3 regions of the Kitasatospora sp. NPDC018058 genome follow, and region 2 is predicted to be linked to each of the others. Evidence: riboswitches for the same ligand, from Rfam matches in the RefSeq annotation. Region 2 holds a riboswitch; each other region holds the start of a gene.
The links. A riboswitch is a leader RNA that binds a small molecule or an ion and turns the genes downstream of it on or off. The one in region 2 is predicted to bind S-adenosylmethionine.
Positions count from the first base shown of each region.

Region 1: linked by a shared signal. The riboswitch ahead of ACH4E7_RS07960 (aminotransferase class V-fold PLP-dependent enzyme) and the one ahead of ACH4E7_RS22800 (IclR family transcriptional regulator) in region 2 are both predicted to bind S-adenosylmethionine.
Region 3: linked by a shared signal. The riboswitch ahead of thrC (threonine synthase) and the one ahead of ACH4E7_RS22800 (IclR family transcriptional regulator) in region 2 are both predicted to bind S-adenosylmethionine.

Region 1 covers NZ_JBIRFA010000004.1:250,565-260,385, forward strand. Annotated here, with positions in the region: gene ACH4E7_RS07920 (Ig-like domain-containing protein) at 1-237, shown strand, start outside; gene ACH4E7_RS07925 (GntR family transcriptional regulator) at 439-810, opposite strand; gene ACH4E7_RS07930 (cytochrome bc complex cytochrome b subunit) at 913-2,574, opposite strand; gene ACH4E7_RS07935 (Rieske 2Fe-2S domain-containing protein) at 2,571-3,623, opposite strand; gene ACH4E7_RS07940 (c-type cytochrome) at 3,632-4,441, opposite strand; gene ACH4E7_RS07945 (heme-copper oxidase subunit III) at 4,630-5,250, opposite strand; gene ACH4E7_RS07950 (hypothetical protein) at 5,648-6,073, shown strand; gene trpD (anthranilate phosphoribosyltransferase) at 6,192-7,268, shown strand; SAM riboswitch class IV at 7,436-7,553, shown strand; gene ACH4E7_RS07960 (aminotransferase class V-fold PLP-dependent enzyme) at 7,604-9,082, shown strand; gene ACH4E7_RS07965 (Lrp/AsnC ligand binding domain-containing protein) at 9,086-9,367, opposite strand; gene ACH4E7_RS07970 (rhomboid family intramembrane serine protease) at 9,409-9,821, opposite strand, start outside.
Region 2 covers NZ_JBIRFA010000016.1:6,170-15,990, forward strand. Annotated here, with positions in the region: gene ACH4E7_RS22790 (inosamine-phosphate amidinotransferase 1) at 1-791, shown strand, start outside; gene ACH4E7_RS22795 (glycoside hydrolase family 15 protein) at 1,166-3,010, shown strand; SAM riboswitch class I at 3,144-3,286, shown strand; gene ACH4E7_RS22800 (IclR family transcriptional regulator) at 3,485-4,198, shown strand; gene ACH4E7_RS22805 (helix-turn-helix domain-containing protein) at 4,243-5,523, opposite strand; partial or broken gene ACH4E7_RS22810 (ABC transporter permease) at 5,534-5,647, shown strand; gene ACH4E7_RS22815 (ABC transporter permease) at 5,661-6,467, shown strand; gene ACH4E7_RS22820 (TetR/AcrR family transcriptional regulator) at 6,757-7,500, opposite strand; gene ACH4E7_RS22825 (NADPH-dependent FMN reductase) at 7,643-8,266, shown strand; gene ACH4E7_RS22830 (MDR family MFS transporter) at 8,311-9,821, shown strand, end outside.
Region 3 covers NZ_JBIRFA010000015.1:146,508-156,328, forward strand. Annotated here, with positions in the region: gene ACH4E7_RS22350 (HelD family protein) at 1-480, shown strand, start outside; gene ACH4E7_RS22355 (copper homeostasis protein CutC) at 531-1,217, opposite strand; gene ACH4E7_RS22360 (hypothetical protein) at 1,279-2,220, opposite strand; gene ACH4E7_RS22365 (PadR family transcriptional regulator) at 2,217-2,570, opposite strand; gene ACH4E7_RS22370 (hypothetical protein) at 2,635-3,273, shown strand; gene ACH4E7_RS22375 (hypothetical protein) at 3,280-3,636, opposite strand; gene groL (chaperonin GroEL) at 3,751-5,373, opposite strand; gene ACH4E7_RS22385 (cold-shock protein) at 5,708-5,911, opposite strand; gene ACH4E7_RS22390 (MoaD/ThiS family protein) at 6,465-6,743, opposite strand; gene thrC (threonine synthase) at 6,772-8,079, opposite strand; SAM riboswitch class I at 8,097-8,230, opposite strand; gene ACH4E7_RS22400 (glucosyl-3-phosphoglycerate synthase) at 8,375-9,379, shown strand; gene ACH4E7_RS22405 (trehalose-6-phosphate synthase) at 9,488-9,821, shown strand, end outside.

The sequences.
Region 1 (9,821 bases), on a different contig from region 2:
TGCACCGGCATGAGCACCGAGAACGCCCACTGGTTCTACGACAACACCCGGGTGGGGGACCTGGTGACGGTGGTCAACAGCCGCGGCTCCAGGATGGAGCCCTTCGGCAACGGCTTCGGTGACTGGAACGTCTCCTGGGCGGACTGGGTCAAGCACAGCGCCCTCGGGCAGCCCCTCAGCACCACCGCACCGGACTCCCAGGCCCATGCCTCGGGGATGGTACGGCCGGAGGTCTGAGGCTGTTGCTCCCCCGCTCGCCGCCAGGCGCTCCGACCCGCTGCCGACGTTCTCCCCCAGCCCGGCGGCTGGGAGGTGCCCCCAGGCTCCGGCGCTCTCCCCCGGCCTTCGGCCAGGGGGACCCCCATCTCGCTCGTCGCTCCTCGCCTTCGGCAGCGGCGCGCCCTTCGGCTCGGGGGCGGCTCCGGCTCCGGGCCCCGCTCAGGCCTCGGGGTAGGCCAGCCCCAGCGCGGTGACCACGGCCGCCAGGGCGTCCTGGCGGGACAGGCCCAGGCGGCTCGCCCGCTCGGCGTACTCGCCCGCGGCCACGGCGGCGAGCCGGTGGGCGGTGTCCCCGGTGGCGGCGATCAGGGTGCCGCGGCGGCCGTGGGTCTCCACCACGCCGTCCGCCTCCAGTTCCCGGTACGCCCGGGCCACCGTCCCGGTGGCCAGTCCCAGCTCCTCGGCCAGCGCCCGCACGGTCGGCAGCCGCAGCCCGGTCGGCAGCTCGCCGGTGCGGGCCTGCTCGGCGATCTGGGCGCGGATCTGCTCGTACGGGGGGGTGGCGGCGGCGGGGTCGACGGACAGCTGCACGGGGGCTCCTGGAAGCGGTGCGGGTACGGGAAAGCCCGAGGGCCGCCGACCAGACGAACTCTGGTCAGCGGCCCTCGGGGTGACGCGGGGGTGCGTACGGGATCAGTGGTGGCCGTGGCCGCTGGTGATCTCGTGGTGCTCCTCGGCGGTCGGCTTGGGGATCTGGCTGCCCTCGCCGTAGAAGCCGCGGGAGAGCTTGGCCCGGGTGCGGGTGAGGGCGCCGGCCTTGCGGGCCACACCGTTCTCGTCCGTCTGGGCCGGCAGCTCGACCGGCTGGATCTGCTCGTGCGCCGTGAGCCTGTGCAGGTCCTTCTGCGGCAGCTGGGCGTGGACCTCGACGAACTCACCGTGCGGCAGGCGCTTGATGACACCCGTCTCGCGGCCGTGCAGCACCTTCTCCTTGTCACGGCGCTGCAGGCCGAGGCACCAGCGCTTGGTGACGATGAAGGTGATGACCGGGACCACGAAGAAGCCGACGCGGACGAAGTAGGTGATCGAGTTGATCGACAGGTGCAGGTGGGTGGCGAACAGGTCGTTGCCACCACCGACCAGCAGCACCAGGTACAGGCTGATCCAGGCGGCACCCAGCGCGGTGCGGACCGGGGCGTTGCGCGGGCGGTCCAGGATGTGGTGCTCGCGCTTGTCGCCGGTGATCCAGCCCTCGATGAACGGGTAGACCGCGATCGCGACCAGGACCAGCGGGAAGATCACCATCACCGGGAGGAACACACCCAGGTTCAGGGTGTGGCCCCAGAGGTTGATCTCCCAGCCCGGCATGACGCGGACCAGACCCTCGGAGAAGCCCATGTACCAGTCGGGCTGGGCGTCGGTGGACACCTGGTCCGGACGGTACGGGCCGTAGGCCCAGATCGGGTTGATCGAGGCGACCGCCGAGATGGCGGCGATGATGCCGAACACCAGGAAGAAGAAGCCACCGGCCTTGGCCATGTAGACCGGCATCAGCGGCATGCCGACGACGTTCTTCTCGGTCTTGCCCGGGCCGCCCCACTGGGTGTGCTTGTGGTAGAAGACCAGGATCAGGTGCGCCACCAGCAGGCCGAGCATGATGCCCGGGATCAGCAGCACGTGGATGGTGAAGAACCGCGGCACGATGTCGTGGCCGGGGAACTCGCCCCCGAACAGGAACATCTGGAGGTAGCTGCCGACCAGCGGCGTGGCGAGGATCGCGCCTTCCATGAAGCGGATACCGGTACCCGACAGCAGGTCGTCCGGCAGCGAGTAGCCGAAGAAGCCGTCGAACATGCCCAGGACCAGCAGCAGGAAGCCGAAGACCCAGTTGATCTCACGCGGCTTGCGGAACGCGCCGGTGAAGAACACGCGCATCATGTGCACGAGCATCGCGGCCACGAAGACCAGGGCGGCCCAGTGGTGGATCTGACGGATCAGCAGACCGCCGCGGACCTCGAAGCTGATGTCGAGGGTCGACGCGTACGCCTCGGACATCGAGATGCCCTTGAGCGGGACGTACGAGCCGTTGTAGATGACCTCGCCCATCGAGGGCTTGAAGAACAGCGTCAGGTAGACGCCGGTCAGGATGATGATGACGAACGAGTAGAGGCAGATCTCGCCCAGCATGAAGGACCAGTGGTCCGGGAAGATCTTCCGCAGGTTGGCCTTGGCGAGGGAGTAGATCCCCAGCCGACCGTCCGTCCAGTCAGCCGCGGCTTCCCACTTGTTGGCGGGATTGGCACGCGTGCTGGAGGGCTTGGCGGCACCGGTCGTGGTGCTGCTCGCGCTACTCATCGAGCACGCTCCCAGTAGCTCGGGCCGACAGGCTTCTCGAAGTCGCCGGTGGCGACCAGGTTGCCCTTTTCGTCAGTGGTGATCTTCAGCTGCGGCAGCGGGTGGCCGGCCGGGCCGAAGATGACGCGCGCGCCGTCCGCCAGGTCGAAGGTCGACTGGTGGCAGGGGCAGAGCGCGTGGTGGGTCTGCTGCTCGTAGAGGCTGATCGGGCAGCCGACGTGGGTGCAGATCTTGGAGTAGGCGAGGATGCCCTCGAAGCCCAGCTCCTTGGACTTGTCGTCCTTGATGTCCTCCGGCGCGATGCGCACCAGCATCAGGGCGTCCTTGGCGATCTGCTGCTGGAAGTCCTCGCTGTGGGTGGTCAGACCCTCCGGCATGGCGAAGGTCAGCGAGCCGACGGCGATGTCCTCGGGCCTCATCGGCTGGTTGGTGTTCATGTTGATGAGTGCCAGCGGCTTGGCCGGGGTCGCCTCCTTCCAGCCCGTCTCCTGCAGCTTCTTCTCGGGCAGCGGGCCGAGGTCGCGGAGCAGGACCACACCGGAGAGCGGGACCAGCGCCATCGAGCCGATGAGGGTGTTGCGGAGCATCTTGCGGCGACCGAAACCGGACTCGGCGGCACCGGTCTTGAACTGCTCGATGACGTCCGCGCGAACCTCGTCGGAGGCCTCGATCGGGTGGCGCTCGGACGGCATCTCGACGTCCGACATCAGGGTGCGGGCCCAGTGGACCGCGCCCGCGCCGATCATGAACAGGGCGACGCCCAGGGTCATACCGAGCGCGAAGTTCAGCGCGCTGACCTTCCCGAGCGGGAAGATGTAGACGATCTTGTCCGGGTCGATGGCCACGTACGAGGCGATGAAGCCGACGGTGGCGATCATCGAGACCACGAACATCAGCGAGACCTGGCGCTCGGCGCGCTTGGCGGCCCGCTCGTCGATGTCGGTGCGACGGGGCTCGTGGGCCGGCAGGCCCGGGTCGGCGAAGGGGTTGCCGTGGTCGGCGACCTCGCCGGCGGAGCCGTGCGACTCCGGGAGCTTCTCTTCTGACATGTCGTGGCTCATGACTTCTTGGCCTTGGTGGTGTGGGCGGCGACCCAGATCGCGACCGCGATGAGCGTGCCGAGCCCGAAGATCCAGCCGAACAGACCCTCGGTCACCGGACCGAGGCTGCCCAGCGTGAGACCACCGGGGTTGGGCTCTTCGCTAGTGGTGTGGCGGACGAAGGCCACGATCTGCTTCTTCTGCTCCTCGGGCATGGTGGTGTCCGGGAACGACGGCATGTTCTGCGGGCCGGTCTGCATGGCCTCGTAGATGTGCTTGGCGTCCACGCCCTCCAGCGACGGGGCGTACTTGCCCTTGGTCAGGGCACCGCCCTGGCCGGCGAAGTTGTGGCACTGGGCGCAGTTGGTGCGGAACAGCTCGCCACCCTTGGAGATGTCCTCGGGGTCGGTCGAGGTGTACTGCTTCGGGTCCGGCGTGACCGGGCCGGGGCCGAGGGAGGCGACGAAGGCGGCGAGCTGGTCGATCTCGGCCTGCGAGTAGATGTCCTTCTTGCGCGGGACCTGCGCGCCGGGCTGCTGGGCCGGCATGCGGCCGGTGCCGACCTGGAAGTCGACAGCGGCGGAGCCCACGCCGACCAGGCTCGGACCGTCGCTGCCGCCCTGGCCGTTCAGGCCGTGGCAGGAGGAGCAGCCCACGGCGAAGAGCTTCTTGCCCTCATCGATCGCGAGCGACTGCGCGGCGACGTCGGCCTGCGCCTTGTCGGCGGGCGCGAACGCGGCGTACAGCCCCCCGGTTGCCGCCAGGGCGAGAAGTAGGACGACCAGCGCCGCCAATGGGTGGCGCCGTCGTGCGGAGAGCTTTTTCACGGAATAACCCCGGTGTCAGGATCTGGTCGACTGGTGGGTGCACCCGGCGGCCGGTCTGGCCGGCACGAGGCTGCCTGTTCCAAGGCTGCGCGCGCGGTCGGTCGGTGGGAGCGTCGGCACCGGCAGAAGCGGCCCGTCGCCGATGAGGGCGGGGGCCGCAGCCGGTGGCCAGCGACCTGATCAGCTGGTTACTTGATCAGGTAGATGGTCGCGAACAGGCCGATCCACACGACGTCGACGAAGTGCCAGTAGTACGACACGACGATCGCGGCGGTGGCCTGCTCGTGCGTGAAGCGCTTGGCTGCGTACGTCCGTCCCAGGACCAGCAGGAAGGCGATCAGACCACCCGTCACGTGCAGCCCGTGGAAGCCGGTGGTCAGGTAGAACACCGTGCCGTACGGGTCGGAGGACAGCGAGAGGCCGTCCTTCTTGACCAGCTCGGTGTACTCGTAGACCTGGCCGCCGATGAAGATCGCGCCCATCATGAACGTGATGATGAACCACATGCGGAGCTTCTTCACGTCCCCGCGCTCGGCGGCGAACACACCGAGCTGGCAGGTCAGCGAGGAGAGCACCAGGATGGTCGTGTTGACCGAGGAGAAGCCCACGTTCAGGGCGTGCGCCTTCTCGGTCCAGAACTCGGCTCCCTTGACGGAGCGGAGCGTGAAGTACATCGCGAAGAGGGCCGCGAAGAACATCAACTCGGAACTGAGCCAGACGATCGTTCCGACGCTGACCATGTTCGGTCGGTTGACCGACCCGTGCGCGTGCCCGGTTTCTACTGCTGTTGCTGTCGCCACGACGGACATTATGTCGGTCCCTTATTCCGTCTTCACGCCGGGGGGTGTCCCTCGGAGTGTCCGGTGCGTGCGGTATGCCCGCTTGGCGGCCGACGGGGTGTCCGGACGGGGACTGAGCAGCGGCGTGTCCCTTTTCTGACGGTTCCTCGGAGGGGCCCGCGACCCCGTTGCCCGGCGCGTCGTTGCACGGTCGGCGCAGCGTCCGGTTGTAGGGGACGGGGTGCCCGGTCGGCCGTCCGGGTGGTCCGGGCGGGTCCGGGTGACGGGTTGTCCTCCGGGCGGGTGAGCCGTGGGCGCGGCGACTTGAGGGGGAACGTGCGCGATGGGGGCCCGGGACCGGGGGAAACGGGAGTAGCATCCGGATCAGGTGAACGTGGTCCGGATCACACTTGAGGGAGCAGGGCCCATGGCGTACACGACCGACGAGACGCTCACCGTCCTCGTCTACAGCGACGACCGCAACACCCGCGAGCAGCTGCTGACGGCGCTCGGCCGTCGGCCCGCCGAGGATCTTCCGGAGCTGTCCTACCTGGAGTGCGCGACCACCCCCGCGGTGCTCAAGGCGCTGGAGAAGGGCGGCGTCGACCTCTGCGTCCTGGACGGCGAGGCGGTGCCGGCCGGCGGGCTCGGCCTCGGGCGCCAGCTCAAGGACGAGATCTACGGCTGCCCGCCGGTGCTGGTGCTGATCGGCCGGCCGCAGGACTCCTGGCTCGCCGCCTGGAGCCGGGCCGATGCCGCGATCTCCCGCCCGGTGGACCCGGTCGCGCTGGCCGGGGCGGTGGCCACCCTGCTGCGGGCCCGACTGGCCAAGCGGACCCCGGCCACGCGTTGAGCGGTGTCGTCTCAGCACTAGAGAAGACACCGCCGTAGGAACCCCGCCGCTGGATAGGCTGGCTCCATCCGTACGGACGTCCCCGGTGTAGGGGAACCGACAACAGCTGGAGTCAGCCATGGTGAACGTGAACCCTGCGAACGGTGGTACCGACCCCGCGCAGGTGGTCCGCACCTGGCCGGACCTCCTGGCGGCGCTGTTGAAGGGGGAGGACCTCGACCGCTCGTCCACCGCGTGGGCGATGGACCGGATCATGAGCGGCGAGGCGTCCCCCGTTCAGGTGGCCGGGTTCATGGTGGCGCTGCGGGCCAAGGGCGAGTCGGTCGACGAGATCTCCGGGCTGGTCGACGCGATGTACGAGCACGCCGAGCCGCTGGACATCCCCGGCCCGGCGGTGGACATCGTCGGCACCGGTGGCGACCGGGCGAAGACCGTCAACATCTCCACCATGTCGGCGATCGTCGCGGCGGCCGCCGGGGCCAAGGTGGTCAAGCACGGCAACCGGTCGGCCTCCTCCGCCAGCGGCTCCTCGGACGTGCTGGAGAAGCTCGGGGTGGCGCTCAACCTGTCGGCCCGCCGGGTGGCCGAAGTGGCCGAGGAGGTCGGGCTCACCTTCTGCTTCGCGGCGAAGTTCCACCCCTCGATGCGGCACGCCGCCACCGCGCGGCGCGACCTCGGGGTGCCCACCGCCTTCAACATCCTCGGCCCGCTGACCAACCCGGCCAAGGTCACCTCGCACGCGATCGGCTGCTTCGACACCCGGCTCGCCGGCCTGATCGCCGGGGTGCTCGCCCGGCGCGGGGCGACCGCGCTGGTGTTCCGTGGCGACGACGGGCTGGACGAGCTGACCATCACCACCACCTCGCGGGTGTGGCTGGTGCGCGACGGGGTGGTCACCGAGACCACCTTCGACCCGCGGGACGTCGGCATCGAGCTGGTCGGCATCGAGGCGCTGCGCGGGGCGGACGCCGCGTACAACGCCGAGGTCGCGCGCCGGCTGCTGGCCGGGGAGCGCGGGCCGGTGCGGGACGCCGTGCTGCTGAACACCGCGGCGGCGCTGGTGGCGCTCGACCTGGGCGACACGCCGCTGACCGAGCAGCTCGCGGCGGGCATGGCGCGGGCGGCGGAGGCGATCGACTCGGGCGCGGCGCAGGATCTGCTGCGGCGCTGGGCGGACGTCACCAGCCGTAGCTGAGGCGGCGGTTGAGGGCCCGCGCCGGTTCGCGGTGCGGGCCCTTCGCACACGCCCGAGCCGAAGGGGGCGCCGGGTCCGAGCGCCCCGGAGGCGAGCGGGCGAGGACACCGTCCGGATGGTGGATTCCTGTTTGACCACTCGACGGACCCGACCTAGAGTCCTGGCCAGGTCATGAGTGACAGCGTCAAGCCCCAGCTTGCTGTCCGGCAACCCTCCGTCCGTGGCGGGGTGCCCTGGGTGAGGACCGGGTCGCCCGGCAAGCCGTCCGTGCGACAAGCGCGGACGCCCGACGACTAGCACTCCCGGGGTCCCCACCTCCGAAGGAGTGCATCCTCATGTCCGTCTCCCACCCGTCGCCCGCCGCCACCCTTCTTCCGGGGCTCCCCCGGACTCCGTCCGGGGGGACCCCCATCGCGCGGCCCCTCCCATGCGCCCCGCTCGCCGTCCTCGGCCACGACGTCCAGGTCCCGCTGGCCAGCGGGGAGAAGGTCGGCTACGCGGCGCTCGACTACGCGGCCAGCTCGCCGGCGCTCCAACGGGTGTGGGACGACGTCGCCGCCTACGCGCCCTACTACGGCAGCGTGCACCGGGGTGCCGGGTACCTCTCCCAGCTGTCCACCGACCTGTTCGAGCAGAGCCGCCGCACCGTCGCCGAGTTCCTCGACCTGCGCGAGGGCGACCAGGTGGTCTTCACCCGCGCCACCACCGACTCGCTCAACCTGCTGGCCTCCGCCGTTCCGGCCGGCACCCGGGTGTTCGCCTTCGAGACCGAGCACCACGCCTCGCTGCTGCCCTGGGCGCACGCCGGGCTGGAGGTCGACTACCTGCGGGCGCCGCGCTCGCGGGCCGAGGCGGTGGCCGCGCTGGACGCCGCACTCGCGGGGGCGCCCGAGGGGCCGAAGCTGCTGTGCGTCACCGGGGCCTCCAATGTGACCGGCGAGCTGTGGCCGGTCGCCGAACTGACCGCGACCGCGCACCGGCACGGCGCCCGGGTGGTGCTGGACGCCGCCCAGCTGGCCCCGCACCACCGGGTCTCGGTGCGCGAGCTGGACGTCGACTGGATCGCCTTCTCCGGTCACAAGCTGTACGCGCCGTTCGGCGCCGGGGTGCTGGCCGGGCGGACGGACTGGCTGGACGCGGCCGACCCGTACCTGGCCGGCGGCGGGGCGACCCGGACGGTGGCGCGGGAGGTGGACGGCTCGGTGGCCGTCCAGTGGCACACCGGCCCGGCCCGGCACGAGGCCGGCTCGCCGAACGTCATCGGCGCCTACGCGATCGCCTCGGCCTGTCGGGCGCTGACCGAGGCCGGCTTCGACGCGCTGGAGGCCCGGGAGCGGCAGCTGGTCGAGCGGCTGACGGCGGGGCTGGCGGAGATCCCGCAGGTCAGGGTGCTCAGCCTGTTCGGCGCGACCGGTGACATTCAGAGCGCCGCCCGGGTGGGCGTGCTCTCCTTCGTCGTCCAGGGCTGGAACAGCTCGCACTTCTCGGCCGCGCTGTCCGCCGAGTACGGCATCGGGGTTCGCGACGGACTGTTCTGCGCCCACCCGCTGGTGCGCACCCTGCTCGGGGAGGAGTCCGGGGCCGCGCCCGGTCCGGTCTCCGAGTGCGGGGCGCCCGAGCCCTCGCTGCCGGGCGAGCGCAGCCTGAACGCGATCCGGGTGAGCTTCGGCGCCGGGACGCCGGACGAGCACATCGAGCGCTTCCTGACCGCCGTCCGCGAGCTGGTCACGGACGGCGCGGCCTGGAACTACCGCAACGAGGGTGGCCGTTGCGTCGCCACTGTGCAGATCGACAGGGGCCGTCGCGAGGGGTGAGTCCTACTCGTCCAGGCCGAGGGCGAAAGCCGCTTCCAGGTCGTGCTGGGAGTAGGTGCGGAAGGCGATCTGGGTCTCGGTGTGGGCCACGCCCGGGACCTTGTTGAGCCGGCCCGGGATGACCTCGGCCAGGTCGTCGTGGCGGCGGACCCGGACCATCGCCACCAGGTCGTAGCCGCCGGTCACCGAGTACACCTCGCTGACGCCCTCGATGGCAGCGATGGCCTCGGCGATCTCCGGGATGCGGTCGACACTGGTCTTGATCAGGACGATGGCGGTGATCACTGTTCGGGCTCCTTTGTGGGGTGCGGCCAGGGTATCGGGCCTCAGCCGGGGCGTCTCGGGGGGCGGCCGACGACGGTGCAGGCGTAGAGGAAGCCGGCCGAGAAGCCGATCACGTGGACCAGGTAGGCCACCCCGGGCCCGGCCGAGTGCACCGACCACCACTGCAGGGCGAACCAGAGGCCGAGCACCAGCCAGGCCGGGAAGCGCAGCGGGAGGAAGAGGAGCAGCGGGACCAGGGTGGTCACCCGGGCGCGGGGGTGGAAGCGCAGATAGGCGCCGAGCACGCCGGAGATCGCGCCCGAGGCGCCGATCAGGACCCGGGTGGAGCCCGCCGAGTGCGCCTCGGCGAGCGCGAAGCCGTACGAGGCCAGGCTGCCGGCCGCCAGATAGAAGAGGAGGAACCTGGCCCGGCCGAGTCGACGCTCGACGGTGGGGCCGAAGACATAGAGGAAGA
Region 2 (9,821 bases):
TCTCATCCCCCCTGTGGAAGGCCGACGGCGGCTTCCACTCCTACTGCCCGCGGGACCTGACCCTGGTGGTCGGCGAGACGGTGATCGAGGTGGCGAGCCCGATGCGGCAGCGCTACTTCGAGGTCTTCGGGCTGCGTGGACTCTTCCAGGACTACCTGCGCCGCGGCGCGCGCTGGCTGGCCGCTCCCAGGCCGCAACTGAGGGACGAGCTCTTCGAGTTCGACGCGGACGGCCTCCCGCTGCTGGGCGAGGCCGAGCCGGTCTTCGACGCCGCGAACGTGCTGCGGCTCGGCCGGGACGTGTTCTACCAGGTCTCCCGCAGCGGGAACGAACTCGGCCTGCAGTGGCTGGAGTCCACGCTCGGCCTGCTCGGCGACGGCGGCCTGCGACTGCACCCGCTGCGCGACATCTACGGCTACACCCACATCGACAGCACCATCGCGCTGCTGCGGCCGGGGCTGGTGCTGCTCAACCCGGAGCGGATCAGCCCGGAGACCGTCCCGGAGCCGCTGCGGGGCTGGGACATCCTGTGGTGCCCGCCGGCTGAGCCCTCCGGCGACACGCCCGAGCACGCGCTCAGCGAGAGCTGGATCAGCATGAACCTGCTGATGGTCTCCCCGGACACGGCGATCGTCGAGTCGGGTCAGGAGAGCCTGATCAAGCTGCTGGAGCACTCCGGGATCACTGTCCTGCCGCACCGGCTGCGGCACTCCCGGGTGCTCGGAGGCGGCTTCCACTGCGTCACCCTGGACATCCGGCGCGACGGCGGGCTGGAGGACTACCTGTCCTGATCCGTCGACGCCGCGAGGCCGGTGCCGTCCGGTGGCCGTCGCGACCGGACGGCACCGGCCCCGGTCGGTGAGGTCGTTGCCCGGCGCCGTTCGCGGCTCAGGAGCGGACGGCCGTGCCGCCCAGGCGCGGTTGCCGAGCAGGGTCCTGATCTCCGGGGCGGGCCCGTTGTCGGGGTTTACCGGGTGGCCGAGCTCGTCGAGGGTGTCCTCGTGGCGGCAGGCGGGGTCACTGTCAGGTCATCCGGGGTCACACCGCGGTCACCGAACCCGGCCGTACCGGTCCGGCCGTCCTGCTGGGAGGAGTGCCACCGGACGGGCCCGGTGGCCGCGTGGTCCGGGCGCGCGGCAGACTGGGTGAGGAGAGGTGTGCCGCGATGGGTGAAGGATTGGGGCCCCGGGCGCCGGGCGAGGTGGAGCGCTATCTGTCGGTGGCCGAGCACGGGCTGATCGGCGACCTGCGGACCGTGGCGCTGGTGGGCACGGATGGGACGATCGACTGGTACTGCTGTCCGTCGTTCGACGCGCCGAGTGTGTTCGGGGCGATTCTGGACGCGGATCGGGGCGGGGCGTTCGAGTTGGCGGCGGCCGTGCCGTGCCGGACCAGGCAGTTCTACTTCCCCGACACCAATGTGCTGATCACCCGCTTTCTCACCGAGGACGGCGTCGGTGAGATCCAGGACTTCATGCCGATCGTCGGTGGTCATGTGGCGGGTGAGACCGGGCGGCATCGGTTGATCCGGCGGGTGGTGTGTGTGCGGGGCTCGATGCCGTTCCGGGTGCGGGTCGCACCGCGGTTCGGTTACGGGGCGCAGCCGCATGTGGTGCGGCGGCGGGGGGACTGTCTGGCGATCTTCGAGTCCGACGCGCTGTCACTGGCGCTCACCTCCACGGTGGCGTTCGAGTGCGACGAGCGGGACGTGACCGCCGACTTCAAGCTCAGCCAGGGCGAGACGGCGGTATTCGCGCTCGACCGGGTCGACGGCGCCGTGCCGCCGAGGGGCTGCGCCCACCGCGAGGCGGAGGTGGAGTTCAAGGCCACGGTGGCGTTCTGGCGGGGGTGGCTGGCGCAGAGCCGGTACCGAGGGCGGTGGCGGGAGATGGTGCACCGCTCGGCGCTGACGCTCAAACTGCTCACCTATGCCCCGACCGGCGCGATGGTGGCCGCGCCGACCACCAGCCTGCCGGAACGGATCGGTGGCGCACGCAACTGGGATTACCGCTACTTGTGGGTTCGGGACGCCGCGTTCTGCGTGTACGCGTTGCTGCGGCTGGGCTTCACCGGCGAGGCCGAGGCGTTCATGGGCTTCCTGACCGCCCGGATCGACCGGGACGAGACCCGGCCCTCCGGCCCGTTGCAGATCATGTACGGCATCGACGGCCGCTGCGAACTGCCCGAGCGCGAGCTTCCGCACCTGGAGGGCTACCGGGGGTCCGCTCCGGTGCGGGTCGGCAACGCGGCCGTCGACCAGCTCCAGCTCGACATCTACGGCGCCCTGCTGGACTCCGTCTACCTGTACGACAAGTGGGGTCAGCCGATCTCCAGCGAGCAGTGGGACGCCGTGTGCGCCGTGGTCGACTGGGTCTGTGCCAACTGGGACCAGCCCGACGAGGGCGTGTGGGAGACCCGCGGCGGGCGCAAGAGGTTCCTCTACTCCCGCCTGATGTGCTGGGTGGCGATCGAACGGGCCGTCCGGATCGCCCGGCGCCGCGGCCTGCCGGCCGACCTGGTGCGCTGGGGTGCCGCGCGTGATGCCGTCTACCGGCGGATCATGGACCGGGGCTGGTCCGCGGAGCGCAAGGCGTTCGTCCAGCACGAGGACGACCAGGTGCTGGACGCCGCGGTGCTGATGATGCCGCTGGCCAAGTTCATCGCACCCACCGACCCCAAGTGGCTTTCCACGCTGGACGCGCTCAGCGCCGACCTGGTCTCCGACTCGCTGGTCTACCGGTACGACCCGCAGGCCAGCCCGGACGGCCTGATCGGCGAGGAGGGCACCTTCTCGATCTGCTCCTTCTGGTACGTCGAGGCCCTCACCCGGGCCGGCCGCCTGGACGAGGCCCGGCTCGCCTTCGAGAAGATGCTCACCTACGCCAACCACCTCGGCCTGTACGCCGAGGAGATCAGCCACACCGGCGAGCAACAGGGCAACTTCCCACAGGCGTTCACCCACCTCGCGCTGATCAGCGCCGCCTACAACCTCGACCGCACCCTGGGTTGACGGAGGTGGCCTTCGGGGCTCGCCTTTAGCGGAGGCCAACCGGCGGCCAACCCCCTGACCGGATGATGCGGAGCGTCCGCACGGGAGGGGAAGGTTTGGCGGGTCGGCCGGGGAGTCTTGTATGGTTCCTCGCGAATCATCCAGAGGGGTGGAGGGACCGGCCCTACGAAGCCCCGGCAACTCCCCGGTCGACTCGGCGTCCGAAGTACGCGCCGCGCCGTCCGGGATCAGTGCCAACTCCGGCCTGTCGCCAACGTGGCGCGGGAAAGATGAGGAGACACGGTGCTCTCTGTGCTGTCCTTCGCCCGGGCGCTTCCCGCCCCGGCCCTTTCGCGTACCCGTCTCGTGCCCGGCGCAGGCGATCGGCCGACTTCTCCGGCCCGTTCCCGCTGACCACCCCCCGCTCCCCGCGGGGAGCCTCCGTGAGCGGAACCCACCCGTCGCTCACGGGGTTTGAGACTGGAGTACCCATCCATGGAGAACACGAGCGGCGTCGGCGTGCTCGACAAGGTCACCTCGATCCTCGGCACCCTGGAGGCAGGTCCCGCCACGCTGGCCGGACTCGTCGCCGCCACCGGCCTGGCGCGGCCCACCGCCCACCGGCTCGCCGTCGCACTGGAACACCACCGCCTGGTCGGCAGGGACCTCCAGGGCCGGTTCGTCCTCGGCCCCCGGCTCGGGGAGCTCTCGGCGGCGGCCGGGGAGGACCGGCTGCTGGCGGCCGCCGGCTCGGTCCTCATCCACCTGCGCGACGTCACCGGCGAGAGCGCGCAGCTCTACCGCCGCCAGGGCGAGGTCCGGATCTGCGTGGCCGCCGCCGAGCGGCTCTCCGGCCTTCGCGACACCGTCCCCGTCGGCGTCACCCTTCCCATGAAGGCCGGTTCCGCCGCCCAGATCCTGCTCGCCTGGGAGGAACCCGAGCGCCTCCACCGCGGCCTCCTGGGCGCCCGCTTCACCGCCACCGCCCTCAGCGGCGTCCGGCGCCGCGGCTGGGCCCAGTCCGCCGGCGAGCGCGAGCCCGGTGTGGTCTCCGTCTCCGCACCCGTCCGCGGCCCGTCCAACCGGGTCGTGGCCGCCGTCTCCGTCTCCGGCCCGATCGAACGCCTCACCCGCCACCCCGGCGCGCACTTCTCCCAGGCCGTCGTCGAGGCGGCCAACCGCCTCACCGAAGCCCTGCGACACCCCTGACCGCCCCGTCGCCCCGGCGGCTCCCGGCTGATCGTCGGAAACGATCAATCATGCCGGGGAACCGCCGATGTCCGGTCGGGGAAGGCGGCGAGGAGGGCGAGCCAGAGCTGGAAGCGGTCCTGCATGGACTGCAGCGATCGGCCGGTGAGGCGCTCGATCCGGTCCAGCCGGTAGCGGACGGTGTTGCGGTGGACGTACAGCCGGTCGGCGACCGCCTGGACCGAGCAGTCCGCGGCCAGGTAGGCGTGCAGGGTCGTGACGAGATCGGCGTTGTTGGTCTCGTCGAACCGGGTGAGCGGGCGCAGCACCTCGGCGGCGAGCTGTTTCAACGGCAGGTCGGGGCTGGACAGCAGCAGGCGGGGAAGGTTGAGCGGGTCGCCGGCGTGGACCCCGGGGCCCCGGGTGAGGGCCGCCTGGGCCTCGAACCCGCTCCAGCGCAGGCCGTCGACGCCTCGGTAGCAGCCGCCGATCCCGACCGCGGCGCGGGTGTCGAGGCCGGACAGCGCCGTGCCGAAGCGCCGGGCCAGCTTGTCCACGGGCGCGGACTGCGGGACCACCGCCACCAGGTACCGGTTGACCACGGCGGTGAGCACCGGCTCGGGGGATTCGGGGCGGCCCGCGGTCAGCCAGGGCAGCCGCGCCAGCCGCCGGTCCGCCGCCGCCCCTGCGCCGTCCGGTGCCAGGCAGCCCAGGACGACCCGGTGGGCGGCCTTGGCGTCCAGCCCGAACGCGGCGAGCCTGCGCTCGGCGGCGGCCGGGGCGAGCACGTCCCGCACGATGTCCTCGACGACCTGGCCGACCAGTTCCCGCCGCCCGGCCAGGTGGGCCTGCCGACGGGCCAGCTCCAGGCCCACCAGCCGAACCGCGTACGGGAGCACGTCCGCCGCGGGGCCGGCCGACCGCAGGCAGAGGAACGCCGCGACCATCCCGTCGACCTGCACCGGCAGGCACAACGGACCGACGTGACCGGCTTCGTCCGGGGACGTCAGCCCGGCCGCCCGCACCTCCTCGACCAGGGCGCCGGAACGCTCCGGGGCGGCGGCGAGGACCGAGCCGCGGCGGTCGAGGACGGCGACCTCGGACCCGCAGGCCCGCCGCAGCACCCCCAGCAGCGCGGTCAGGCCCTCGCCGGTCAGCAGGGCCTGGACCAGCAGATCGTGCTGATCCACCAGCCGCCGCTGCGCGCTGTGGTCCTCGGCCGTGACCCGTTCGGCGACCAGGCGGTTCACCGCGATGAACGGCGTCTCGTACGGGACCTCCAGCACCGCCAGGCCCAGCCGCTCGGCCTCGGCCACCGTCGCCCTGGGGACGCAGGTGCTGGGCACCGCGATCGCCGACAACGTGACGCTCAACCTGCCACTGGCCGCCGCGCTGTCCTGCGTACCCGTGGCCATGATCGTCGGCTACCTGCTCGCCGTGCGCCGGACCGGCGCCCTGGACTCGCTCTAGGAGTCGAACACCAGTGATCCTCTCCCGCCGTGCCCGGATCGCGCTGCGCGCGGCCATGGCCGCCGGCCTCGCCGTCGTCTACCTGCTGCTGATCCTCCTCAACTCGGTCAACCGGGACCGCTCCTTCGCCTGGCCGCCGACCGGACTGACCGCCGAGTGGTGGGTACGGGCCTGGCAGTCCGAGGGCGCCCGCAGCGCGCTGGTCACCTCACTGCGGGCGGGCGCGGGGGCCACCCTGGTGGCCCTGGTCCTGGGAACCATGACCGCGTTCGCGGTCCAGCGGTACCGGTTCTTCGGCCGGCAGACGGTGTCGTTCCTGGTGATCCTGCCGATCGCGCTGCCCGGCATCGTCACCGGCATCGCGCTCAACGCCGCGTTCCGCAGTGTGCTCGGCCCGGCGGGCATCGGGTTCGGCATGCTCACCGTCATCATCGGGCACGCCACCTTCTGCATCGTCGTGGTCTTCAACAACGTCATCGCCCGGCTGCGCCGGTTGTCGCCCTCCGCCGAGGAGGCCTCGGCCGACCTCGGCGCGCACACCTTCCAGACCTTCCGGTACGTCACCTTCCCGGCGGTGCGGTCGGCGCTGCTGGCGGGCGGGCTGCTGGCGTTCGCGCTCTCCTTCGACGAGATCGTGGTGACCACCTTCACCGCCGGCCCCGGCGTCCGGACGCTGCCGATCTGGATCTACGCCAACCTGTCCCGGCCCAACCAGGCGCCGGTGGTCAACGTGGTGGCCGCGGTCCTGGTGCTGCTCTCCGTGGTGCCGGTGTACCTGGCCCAGCGGCTGTCCGCCGACAGCCCCGGAGGGCGGCTGTAGCCGGGGGTGAAGCGGCCGGAGCGCCCTCCCGCGGCCGGGCCGACTGCTGTTCGGTGCAGGGGGCCTGGGCCTACCGCTCGCCCTGCCACAGGGCGCGCTCGACTGTGCGCAGGGCGGTGGCCGACTGCTCCCAGCCGTGCCACCGGGAAAGCGGGTGGGCGCCTCGGGCTTCGGCCCGAGGGTGAAGCCCGTCGCCTGCGGAGCAGGACAGGAAGGGACGTTTCGCCGTCAAGGCGGACCGCCGTTCGGGAACGCTCCCGGTCGGCCGCCGGGCTTCGGGCCGGCGGTGTCAGATGCCGAGGCGGGCGGCGATGCCGTCGAGGACGCAGTCGAGTCCGGTTTCGAACTGCCAGTCCTGGTCGTCCTTGCGGGTGGCCTCGCGGAGGTAGCGCTGGTAGGCGGGGTAGCGGCCGGTGTTGATCAGCCAGGACATGCGCGAGGCCAGGCCGGCGCGGGTCTGGTCGCCGTCGGCCCAGCCGTGCTCGCGTTGCAGCTCCAGCAGGGCGATCTCGGCGGAGACCGAGCCGCCGACGTAGCCGGTGACGGTGCGGAACACCGCCATCGTGGTGTCGGGGTCCAGGCCGTGCTCGGCGAGGGCGGCGAACGCGCGCTCCGGGACGGCCAGTTGGTTGGGGCTGAGGGCGGAGGCGGCGGCCCGGGCGGTCCACGGGTGGGACAGGTTCATGGCGCGCAGGTGGACGGCCAGGGTGCGCATGGTGTCGCGCCAGCCGGTGGTGGGGGCGTCCAGGGGGAGCCGGCCGTAGACGAAGTCGACCATCAGCTCGATGAGTTCGTCCTTGCCCGACACGTACCGGTAGGCGGCCATCGGGGCGACGCCGAGGGCGGTGGCCAGGCGGCGCATGGTGACGGCGTCCAGGCCTTCGGCGTCGGCGATCTCGACCGCGGCCTCGGCGATCCGGTGCGGGTTGAGCGTGGTGCGCGGGGCGGGGGCCGGACGGGCGAGGCGCTCCCAGAGCGAGGTCTGGGGCTTGGTCCGGTCGTCGTCCCCCGTGGGGGCCTGCGGGGCGGGCATGGTGACGGGTTCCTTCCGGCTGGATGTCCGCCCACCGTACCACTACGTGCGTACAACGTATCCGAAGTGGACGACGTACGCGCCCGTGTGTACGTTGTATCTCGCCGATACGGCGTACACATCGACTCGAAGGGGGACCCCCATGTCCATCGACCAGCAGCAGGCGCAGCCCGGGCCGGCCCGGGAGCGGCTGCGGGTGGCCGTTCTCGTCGGCAGCACCCGCAACGGCCGGTTCGCGCCGGTCGTCGCCGACTGGCTGCTCGGCCACCTCGGCACCCGCGGCGACATGAGTGCCGACCTCGTCGATCTGGTCGACACCCCGCTGCCGACCACTTTCCCGTCCTTCGGCGGCGAACTCGACCCGGCCGACGCCGAGTTGCTCGCCGCCGTCTCGCCCCGCCTGGAGTCCGCCGACGCCTTCGTGATCGTCACGCCCGAGTACAACCACAGCTTCCCGGCCCCGCTGAAGAACGCCATCGACTGGCACAACCGCCAGTGGCACGGCAAGCCGGTCGCCTTCGTCTCCTACGGCGGGCTCTCCGGCGGTCTCCGCGCCGTGGAACAACTTCGGGTGGTGCTCGCAGAGTTGAACGCCACGACGATCCGCAGCACGGTCAGCTTCCACGGCGCCGCGCAGCGCTTCGACGCCGACGGCAAGGCCCTCGACCCGGCGGCCGACGCCGCCGCCAAGACGATGCTCGACCAGCTGGCCTGGTGGGCGCAGGCCCTGCGCGAGGCCCGGCGGATCCGCCCGTTCGCGGCCTGACCCGGACGAGCGGACCACTGGAACAAGGGAAAGGCGGACGAACCATGGTGACGGAACCGGTCGAGGAGCGCCCCAAGCCGCCGCTGCTCGGCATCCTCGGACTGATGCTCGGCATCTTCCTCTCCGCGCTCGACGGGCAGATCATCGGCACCGCGCTGCCCACGATCGTCGGCGACCTCGGCGGGCTGGACCACCTCTCCTGGGTGGTCACCGCGTACCTGCTCACCTCCGCCGCCACCACCCCGGTCTGGGGCCGCCTCGGCGACCTGTACGGGCGCAAGGGCGCGTACCAGTGGGCGGTGGTGCTGTTCCTGGCCGGCTCGGTGCTCTCCGGGCTGTCGCGCGACATGGCCGAGCTGATCGCCTTCCGCGCGGTCCAGGGGATCGGTGCCGGCGGGCTGATGGTCGGCGCGCTCTCGGTGATCGGGGTGCTCGTCCCGGCGACCGACCGGGGGCGGGTGCAGTCGGTGATCGGGATCCTGATGCCGGTCGCGTTCGTCGGCGGGCCGCTGCTGGGCGGCTTCCTGACCGATCGGCTGAGCTGGCGCTGGGCGTTCTACGTCAACGTGCCGGTAGGGCTGTTCGCCCTGCTGGCGGTCGGGCTCGGGGTGCGGCTGCGGACGGAACGCGTCCGCGCGCCCTTCGACTGGGCGGGCCTCGCCCTGCTGACCGCCGGCATCGTCGCGCTCACCCTGATCGGCAGCCGGGGTGGTGCGACCTACGCCTGGACGTCGCCGTGGATCCTCGGCACGGCGGCCGTCGCGGTGGTCGCGCTCGCCTGGTTCGCCCGGGTGGAGCGGAGGGTTCCCGGACCGCTGGTGCCGCCCGCGCTGTTCCGCGACCGCAACTTCACCGTGGCCCAGGTGCTCGGCTTCCTCACCGGCGCGCTGATGCTCGCCCTGATCGGTTACCTGCCGCAGTACCTGCAGTTCGTCCAGGGCGCCTCACCGACCGCCGGCGGCCTCCTGCTGCTGCCGCTGATGCTCGGCATGATCGGCACCCAGCTCGTCACCGCCAAGCTGATGAGCCGGGGCGGCGGCGAGCGGCGCTACCCGCTGATCGGCGGCGCCGTCGCCCTGATCGGAGCGGCGCTGCTGCTGCTCCTCGGCACGGGCACGCCGCGGGCGGTCGCCTCCGGGCTCACCGCGGTCACCGGGGTGGGGATCGGCCTGCTCATGCAGAGCACCCTGCTGACCTCGATGGGTGCCGTCCCGCGCCGGGACATGGGCGCCGCGATGGGGGTCGTCACCCTGCTGCGCAGCATCGGCGGTTCGCTGGGCATGGCGGCGCTCGGCGCGGTCTACACGGCCCGGATGACGGACGCCCTCGCCGAGCGGCTCGGCGCCGAACCGGCGGCCCGGCTCACCGGTGGCGGTGGACTCACCCCAGCGGCGCTCACCGGCCTGCCGGCGGACGTCCGCGACGCGGTCGGGGAGGCGGTCACCAGTGGCCTGCACGGTTCGGTGGTGGGTGCGGTCGTGCTGGCGGCCCTCGCCACGGCGGTCGCCTGCCTGGCCCGGCCGAACCCGAAGCCGGATCAGGACCCGAAGCCGGG
Region 3 (9,821 bases), on a different contig from region 2:
GTGCCCGAGGAGGTCATCGTCTACGCCTCCCGGCTGCTCCCGGCAATCGCCCCGGGCCTGGCCCCGGCGACCTCGGTCCGCGAGATGCCCGATTCCCTGACGATCCGCCGTATCACTGCGGAGGAAGCCGAGGAGGCGGTCATCGCCGCCTGCCGGGAGGCGCTGGAGCGCGAGGGCTCGACCGGCCTGATCGCCGCCGACGCCCGGATCCCGCTGCTCGCCGAGGCGCTGACCGCGGCCGGGCTGCCCCACCTCACCCCCGGCACCGAGACCAGCACCGAGTCCCGGCTGACCCTGGTGCCGGCCTCGCTGGCCAAGGGTCTGGAGTACGACTACGTGGTGCTGGACGAGCCTGCCGCGGTGATCGCCGGGGAGCCGGACGAGCGGACCGGCCTGCGCCGGCTGTACGTAGCGCTGACCCGCGCCGTCTCCGGGCTCACGGTGCTGCACGCTGAGCCGCTGCCCGAGCAGCTGCGATAGCGGGAAAGGGGCCGGCCCCGCGAACAGGACCGGCCCCTTCCGATACACACTCAGGCGTCGATCAGCGCCCGCCACTCGGCGACCTTGGCCGCGTCCACCGACGTCCGCCAGCCGTCGACCCGCACCGCGCCGCCGACGTGGAAGGCGTCGAAGCCCTCCGCCCGCAGCTCCTTGAGGTGCTCGGCCCGCAGGCCGCCGCCGATCAGGATCCGCTGGGCGTACCCGGGCCCGCCCTTGCGGGCCAGCTCGGCCGCCAGCACCTCGCGCCCGGCGTCGACCCCGGCGGCCGCACCGGAGGTGAGGAAGGTGTCCAGCCCGGGCAGGGCGCCGACGGCGGCGCGCAGGGCGGCCCGGTCGGCGCTGTGGTCGATCGCCCGGTGGAAGGTCCAGCGGCAGCCGGCGATCGCCTCGGCGACGGCCACGGTGGCAACGAGGTCGACGGCGCCGTCCGCGTCAAGGAAGCCGAAGACGAACTCCTCGGCCCCCTCGGCCCGCAGCGCGGCGGCCCGGGCGCACAGCTCGTCCAGGTCACCGGGCGCGAAGCCGTCCCGGATCCGCAGCATGACGCGCAGCGGGATGCCGACGGCGGCCCGGATCCGGGCGAAGTCCGCCACGGACGGGGTGAGCCCGTCGGCGGCCATGTCGGTGACCAGTTCGAGCCGGTCGGCGCCTCCCGACTCGGCAGCCTGGGCGTCCTGGGGCGTCAGCGCGATGACTTCGAAAATTGGTCTAGACATATCGACAGCCTGCCACATCCGCCCGCCCCCCGGCGAGACCGCACCCCCCTTTCGCCCCCGCTCAGACCAACTGCCGACCGCCCGGCCCGGCGGGACCCTTCCGACGGCCCACCAGCACCAGCGCCACGGACACCGCGACCGTCAGCACGATCATCGGCAGCAGCCTCCAGGCCCCGCCCTCCTGCTGCCACAGCGCGTGGAGGTTGACGCTGAACGTCCACGGCAGCGCCGCGAGCCCGGGAACGGCCACCAGGTACCAGCCGCGCACCGCCGTCAACACCATCAGCAGCGGCACCACGATCATCAGCGCCCGCCACTGCCGGTCCAGGTGGTACCAGCTGGTGTAGACGTTGTCCGCGAACGCCACGACCGGGGTCAGCACCGCCGCCGCCAGCACCAGGCCCCGCTCCCGCCAGGCCGGCGCCGGCAGGACGTCCTTCGGCGCGGCCAGCAGCACCAGGGCCCAGAGCACGAACGGCCCGTCCCACTGGAAGACTTCGAGGAAGGTCCACAGCGGCTGAAGGAGCCCCGGACGGCTCGCCTCCCACGCGAGGTCCGCCACCGCGGCCAGCGCCGACACCCCGGACAGCAGCTTCGCCACCGTCCACCGCCCGAGCAGCGCCGCGACGGCGGAGAGCACCGCCGCCCCCAGCAGCCCCCAAAAGGACAGGAAGTGCAGCAGCCCCCATCTCATGTGCGGCACCTCGGACTCCAGGTACCTCAGCAGCGCCTGACCCGCCGCCAACCCTCCGGCGGCCCCGACCACCAGCGGCGCGGCCAGCGCCGCCAGCCGCCCGCCCGTGGAGGTCGAGGTCAGCCCGGTCCGCATCCGCAACCCGTACGCGCCCAGGTCGAACAGCTCCCGGACCCTGGCCACCGGGCCCGCCTCGGCGGTGGTGTCGGCGAAGACGACGGCCAGCTCGTCGCCGCGCTCCCGGCGGTAACGGCCCGGATAGAGCGCCAGCGCCGTCCGAACGACGAGGGTCGAATCACTCATGCTCATGCGAAGGCCCCCCTGACCCTCGGACTGACAACGGCGACGGAGAGCCGGCGCTCCGCCTCGGTGGCCACGGCCTTCAGCCGCTCGGCCTCAGTGGCCAGCGCACCCCGACCGGCGTCGGTCAGCGCGTAGGTGCGCCGGGCACGGCCGTCCACCACCTCCTCGGCGGCGACCTCGATCAGGCCCTGGCCCAGCAGCCGGTCGAGCGCGCCGTAGAGCGTGCCGGTCCGCATTTTGACCCGGCCGTCGGAGATCGCGGAGATCTCCTGGATGAGCGCGTAGCCGTGCCTCGGGGCGTCGGCCAACGCGGTGAGCAGAAGCAGCGTCGGCTCCTGCATGGAGCGTTCTGTCATACGTCTACATATATCGTCGACCGGCACATCCCGTCCACCGGAACCAGCCGACACAATGAGCCGCATGCTCACCGCGACCGAGGACCTGCTGACCGCCTGGACCGCCCTGCTCCACCGCTGCGACGCCACCGACGACCCCGAACCGTACGGCCGGGAGCTGCTGCGCCGCTGGTCCGAGCCGCAGCGCCGCTACCACACCCCCGAGCACCTGGACGCGGTGCTCCGGTACGTCGACGAACTCGCCGGGCACGCCGCCGACCCGGACGCCGTCCGGCTCGCCGCCTGGTTCCACGACGCCGTCTACCGGCCCGACCGCTCCGAGAACGAGGAGCGCAGCGCCGCCCTGGCCGTCCGCGCGCTGACCGCCGCCGGCCTGCCCGCCGCGCGGGTCGCCGAGGTCGAACGCCTCGTCCTGCTCACCGTCACCCACGACCCCGCCCCGGGCGACCGCGACGGCGAGGTGCTCTGCGACGCGGACCTCGCCGTCCTCGGCGGCTCCCCCGAGGCGTACGCGGCGTACGCGGCCGCCGTCCGCGAGGAGTACGGCTTCGTCCCGGACCCGGACTTCCGCGCGGGCCGGGCCGCCGTCCTGCGCCAACTCCTCGCGCTCCCGGCGCTCTACCGCACCCCCGCCGGACGCGGGCGCTTCACCGCGCCCGCCCGCGCCAACCTGACGGCCGAACTCCAAAAGCTGGAGAGCTAGACCGAGCTAGACCAGCTCCCCCACCGGCGCCACCGCCGCACCCTGCTTGCCGCACACCCAGTGCGGCTCCGGCCCCAACTCCGGCTCCACGCTGAGCGCGTGCGGGTCGCCGCCAGCCGCGCAGGCGGTGCACAGCGGCCACCGCCCGTACGCCTCCAACAGCGCGTCCTGGACGTCCTGGGCGACCAGCCCGAGCACGTACTCGGTGCCGTCCGGCCACTGCTCCAGCCACCAGCGGCGGTGCGTGACGGCATGCTCCACCAGCGAGACGACGGCGGCGTCCGCCACGTCCCGCGCGGTGAGGTCGGCCAGGATCAGTGCCCGCGCGTTGTGCAGGGCGGTCTCGATGTCATCGGAAGCCATCCGTCCATCCTCTCCCCAACCCACCCCGAACGCCGAAACGCCGCGTGGGCGGCCCCCCGAAGGGAGCCGCCCACGCGGACGGGGAATCAACCGATCCGATCGAGGCGATCAGGATCAGAAGTCCATGTCACCGCCCGGCATGCCGCCGCCGGCGGCCGCGGCGGCCTTCTCCGGCTTGTCGGCGATGACGACCTCGGTGGTGAGGAACAGCGCCGCGATGGAGGCGGCGTTCTGCAGCGCGGAGCGGGTGACCTTGGCCGGGTCGATGATGCCCGCGGCGACCAGGTCGACGTACTCGTTGGTGGCGGCGTTCAGGCCGTGACCGGCGGGGAGGTTGCGCACCTTCTCCACCACGACGCCACCCTCCAGGCCGGCGTTGGTCGCGATCTGCTTGATCGGGGCCTCCAGCGCGACCTTGACGATGTTGGCACCGGTGGCCTCGTCGCCGTCCAGCTCCAGCTTGTCGAAGGCGACACCGGCCTGCAGCAGGGCGACGCCACCACCGGCGACGATGCCCTCCTCGACGGCGGCCTTGGCGTTGCGGACGGCGTCCTCGATGCGGTGCTTGCGCTCCTTGAGCTCCACCTCGGTGGCCGCGCCGGCCTTGATGACGGCCACGCCGCCGGCCAGCTTGGCGAGGCGCTCCTGGAGCTTCTCGCGGTCGTAGTCCGAGTCGCTGTTCTCGATCTCGGCGCGGATCTGGTTCACGCGACCGGCGACCTGCTCGCTGTCGCCGCCACCGTCGACGATGGTGGTCTCGTCCTTGGTGATGACCACCTTGCGGGCGGTGCCCAGCAGGTCGATGCCGGCGTTCTCCAGCTTGAGGCCGACCTCCTCGGAGATCACGGTGCCGCCGGTGAGGATGGCGATGTCGCCGAGCATGGCCTTGCGGCGGTCGCCGAAGCCCGGGGCCTTGACGGCGACGGACTTGAAGGTGCCGCGGATCTTGTTCACGACCAGGGTCGACAGGGCCTCGCCCTCGACGTCCTCGGCGATGATGACGAGCGGCTTGCCGCTCTGCATGACCTTCTCCAGCAGCGGGAGCAGGTCCTTGACCGAGCCGATCTTGGAGTTGGCGATGAGGATGTACGGGTCCTCGAAGGTCGCCTCCATGCGCTCCAGGTCGGTGGCGAAGTAGGCGGAGATGTAGCCCTTGTCGAAGCGCATGCCCTCGGTGAGCTCGAGCTCCAGGCCGAAGGTGTTGCTCTCCTCGACGGTGATGACGCCTTCCTTGCCGACCTTGTCCATGGCCTCGGCGATCAGCTCGCCGATCTGGGTGTCAGCGGCGGAGATGGAGGCGGTGGAGGCGATCTGCTCCTTGGTCTCCACGTCCTTGGCCTGGGCCAGCAGCTGGTCCGAGACGGCGGCGACGGCCTTCTCGATACCGCGCTTCAGGGCCATCGGGTTGGCGCCGGCGGCGACGTTGCGCAGACCCTCGCGAACCAGGGCCTGGGCCAGCACGGTGGCGGTGGTGGTGCCGTCACCCGCGACGTCGTCCGTCTTCTTGGCGACCTCCTTGACGAGCTCCGCACCGATCTTCTCGTACGGGTCCTCGAGCTCGATCTCCTTGGCGATGGAGACACCGTCGTTGGTGATCGTGGGGGCGCCCCACTTCTTCTCCAGCACGACGTTGCGACCCTTGGGGCCGAGCGTGACCTTCACTGCGTCGGCGAGCTGGTTCATGCCACGCTCAAGGCCGCGGCGAGCTTCCTCATCAAAGGCGATGATCTTGGCCATCTGAAGTGGTCCTCCGGGACACGGTCGACTGCTCGGACCAAGGGGTGCCCGCGACGGACGGCCCTGGTGTGCGGGGGTCCATTCCCCTACCGCTCCCGGGGGCCTCACCGACCCGGTCCGCTGTCACTCTCACGCTGTGAGTGCTAACGCCAATGATTAGCACTCCGGGTGGTCGAGTGCAAGCCCAATCGGCAACCCGCGAGCCGCCGTCGAGCCCGCCGGGAAGGCGGACGGGAACGCGAACGGGCCCGCACGACGCGTGTCGTACGGGCCCGCCGAGAAGCACGAGGTCCACTAGCCGTGGGCCGTGCCGAGCTCCTGGAGCCGGAAGGGGTCAGACCGCCGCGCGAACCATGTCCGCCTGCGGGCCCTTCTGTCCCTGGGAGATCTCGAACTCGACCCGCTGGCCCTCCTCGAGGGTGCGGTAGCCGTCCATCTGGATAGCGCTGTAGTGGACGAAGACGTCCGCACCACCGTCGACCGCGATGAAGCCGTAGCCCTTCTCCGCGTTGAACCACTTGACGGTGCCCTGAGCCATTCCGAACTCCCCTAGTGCTGTGCTGGCCCTTCACGTGCCCGCAGGTCGCGGGCCCGGGTCTGGTTGGAGGCCGGCCCGGGGAACCCCCCCTGGGCGCAGCCGTGCACGCCGCAATCCTCCGCCCGGAACACCGAACGGCTCCCGGTGAGCGGGTGATTACGTCGACCGCCGCTGAATGTATCCGGATCGACGCCCTCTGCAACAGGGTCAGCCGACGGGAATTCCATAGACCCGTCAAGAGACAAGGCCGAGCAAGCTGGGAGAAACTCGGCATTTCGCGCCGGACATAGCGGACGAATTACCCAAATCCCTGCAGGAATTCTGACATCCGCCTGACATGTTTCACGGCCCTGAACTCAACCCGGCCCCAGTGTCCGGACGAGCTCCGGCGAAGCGCCGCGCGAGCCGAGAGGGAAGCCCCCGTTCCCAGCAGAGCCACACTCTACTCCGACTTGACCCGGAAATATTCCCGCCGAAATGCCGACGACCGCCCGCGCATACGGAGAGTCGAATTCCGTACGTACGGGCGGCCGGGAAGCGGGTTCGCGACGGCTCAGCAGCCGCCGGCCACCGCCGGGATGATCGAGACGCTGGCGCCGCCCTTGATCTCGGTCGCCAGGCCCTCGGCGAAACGCACGTCGTCGTCGTTCACGTACACGTTGACGAAACGGCGCAGCTTGCCGGTGTCGTCCAGAATGCGGGCGGAGATACCCGCGTGGTTCTTCTCCAGGTCGGCGATGACCTCGGCCAGGGTGGCCCCCTCGGCGGACACCTCGGCGGCGCCGCCGGTGTAGGTGCGCAGGATGGTGGGGATGCGGACGTTGGCGCTCATGGCTCTCCTAGCGGGGGGTAGGGGTGGTTCAGGCGGACGCGAGGCCGGCGGAGCGGAACGACTCCAGGGTCGGGCGGATGACGGCGGTCATCCCGGCGTCGGAGACGGCGTCCAGCGTCTTCAGGCCGTCGCCGGTGTTGATCGCGACGGTCTCCTTGGCCGGGTCCAGCCGACCGGTCTCGACCAGCTTCTTCAGCACGCCGACGGTCACCCCGCCCGCGGTCTCGGCGAAGATCCCCTCGGTCCGGGCCAGCAGCCGGATCGCCGCCACGACCTCCGCGTCCGTGACGTCCTCGACCGCCCCGCCGGTCCGACGGGCGATGTCCAGCACGTACGGGCCGTCCGCCGGGTTGCCGATCGCCAGCGACTTGGCGATGGTGTCCGGCTTGACCGGCTTGATCACGTCCCGGCCCGCCTTGAACGCGGCCGACACCGGCGAGCAGCCCTCGGCCTGGGCCCCGAAGATCCGGTACGGCCGGTCCTCCACCAGGCCGAGCCTGATCAGCTCCTGCAGCCCCTTGTCGATCTTCGTCAGCTGCGAACCCGAGGCGATCGGGATGACGATCTGCTCCGGCAGCCGCCAGCCCAGCTGCTCGCAGATCTCGTACGCCAGCGTCTTGGAGCCCTCGCCGTAGTACGGACGCAGGTTGACGTTCACGAAGCCCCAGCCCTCGCCGGCCGGGTCCCCGATCAGCTCCGAGCAGAAGCGGTTCACGTCGTCGTAGTTGCCCTCGATGCCGACCAGCTCGCCGCCGTACACCCCGGCCATCACGACCTTGCCCTGCTCCAGGTCGTGCGGGATGAAGACACAGGACCGGAACCCGGCCCGGGCCGCCGCCGCCCCCACCGCGCCGGCCAGGTTGCCGGTCGAGGAGCAGGACAGCGTGGTGTACCCGAACGCCCGCGCCGCCTCGATCGCGCAGGCCACCACCCGGTCCTTGAACGAGTGCGTCGGGTTGCCGGAGTCGTCCTTCACGTGCAGCGGAGCGGTGAACCCGAGCTCCCGGCCCAGGTTGTCCGCCTTCACCAGCGGGGTCCACCCCGGGTTCAGGTTCGGCTTGGACGCCACATCGGCCGGCACCGGCAGCAGCGGCGCGTAGCGCCAGATGGACGCCGGACCGGCCTCGATCCGCTTGCGCAGCTCCTCCGCGCGCTCGCTCCCGAACTCGTACGCGATCTCCAGCGGCCCGAAGCACTCCAGGCAGGCGAAGCTGGGACCGAGCGGGAACCGGGTGCCGCACTCCCGACAGGACAACGCGGCGGCGGGGCCGAGGTCAACGGGCGGGGGTCCCCCCGGCCGAAGGCTGGGGGAGGGTGCGGCAGTGTCGATAGCCATGGTGGCGGAGGCCTCTCTCCTCATCTTCCCCGGGGCGCGGTCGCGCCACAGGCCGGAATTGGCACCTGTCCCGCCGGGGCCTGTACGACAGCCGAGCGAGAAGGTTGCCGGGACGTCAACGGGCCGTTCCCTCAGTCCCTCTGGATGAGCTTGTGAAGTTGTGGTTCAGCGGCGACCCCGGCGCGCGAAGGTCCGACCGCTGTACGAAGACTGTATCCGAAGGCGTCACCCCTGAAAGGGGCCGTCCGCCACGCGAGATGGCCCGTTCCACCCGACCACGCCGAGGAGACCCGCCGTGCCCGCCGAACCGACCCCCGCACTCCTCCCACAGGCGGCGTCCTGGCTGCGCCGCCGCTCGTGGAGCGCGGCCGACCGGCCGGTTCACACCCTGCTGGAGGCCAAACGGCGCACCCGGCAGACCGTCAGCGTCGTCCTCCCCGCACTCGACGAGGAGGCCACCGTCGGCGACATCGTCCGCACCATCCGCCGCGAACTGATGGACCGCATCCCTCTGGTCGACGAACTGGTCGTCCTCGACTCCGGCTCCACCGACGCCACCGCCGCCATCGCCGCCGAGGCCGGCGCCCGGGTGGAGCACCGCGACGCCATCCTGCCCCGGCTGCCCGCCGTCCCCGGCAAGGGTGAGGTGCTCTGGCGCTCGCTGCTGGTCACCCACGGCGACATCGTCTGCTTCATCGACGCCGACCTTCGCGAGTTCGACCCCGCCTTCGTCTCCGGCATCATCGGCCCGCTGCTGACCGACGGGGACATCCACCTGGTCAAGGCCATGTACGACCGGCCCCTGGAGACCGAGAGCGGTGCGATCGTCCCGGCCGGCGGCGGCCGGGTCACCGAACTCGTCGCCCGCCCCCTGCTCAACCTCCACTGGCCGGAACTCGCCGGCTTCGTCCAGCCCCTCGGCGGCGAGTACGCGGCCCGCCGCTCACTGCTCGAACGACTGCCCTTCCCCACCGGCTACGGCGTCGAACTCGGCCTCCTGGTCGACGCGTTGGACCTGGTCGGCCTGGACGGCCTGGCCCAGGTCGACGTCGGCGTCCGGCACCACCGCCACCAGGACGGCCAGGCCCTCGGCCGGATGGCCGCCACCATCTACCGCACCGCCCTGGAACGCCTCGACCGCACCCACCGCCTCAAGGCCTCCGCCGACCTGGTCCACCCTCACCTCACCCAGTTCACCCGCGACCCGCAGACCCGCGCCTTCACCGCCCACACCCACCCCGTGACGGCCCTGGAACGCCCGCCGATGCACACCCTCCCCGAGTACGCGACCCGTCACTAGGGGGCCCGTCCCACTCCCGCCTGCGGGGCCCGCCCTCCGGGCGGACGACGCGAGTGCGAAGACGAGCCACGACGTTTGCCAACCCGACCCCCCGGCAACATGCCAACCATGGGCGATCTCACGACCGAACGTTCGAGCGCGACCGGCACCGCCCCCGTCCTGGTGGCCTCCAACCGGGGACCGGTGTCGTTCAGCACCGCCGACGACGGCACGCTGACCCTGCGCCGCGGTGGCGGAGGCCTGGTCTCCGGCCTCTCCGCCATCGCCGACCCCAACGCCGTCTGGGTCTGCGCCGCCCTCGGCGACGCCGACCGCCGAGCCGCGCGGGAAGCCCCCGACGGCCGCCTCGACCTGGCCGGCCACGACGTCGGCGGCCAAGCCGTACGGATGCTGGACATCGACCCCGAGACCTTCGCCCGCGCCTACAACGGCGTCGCCAACT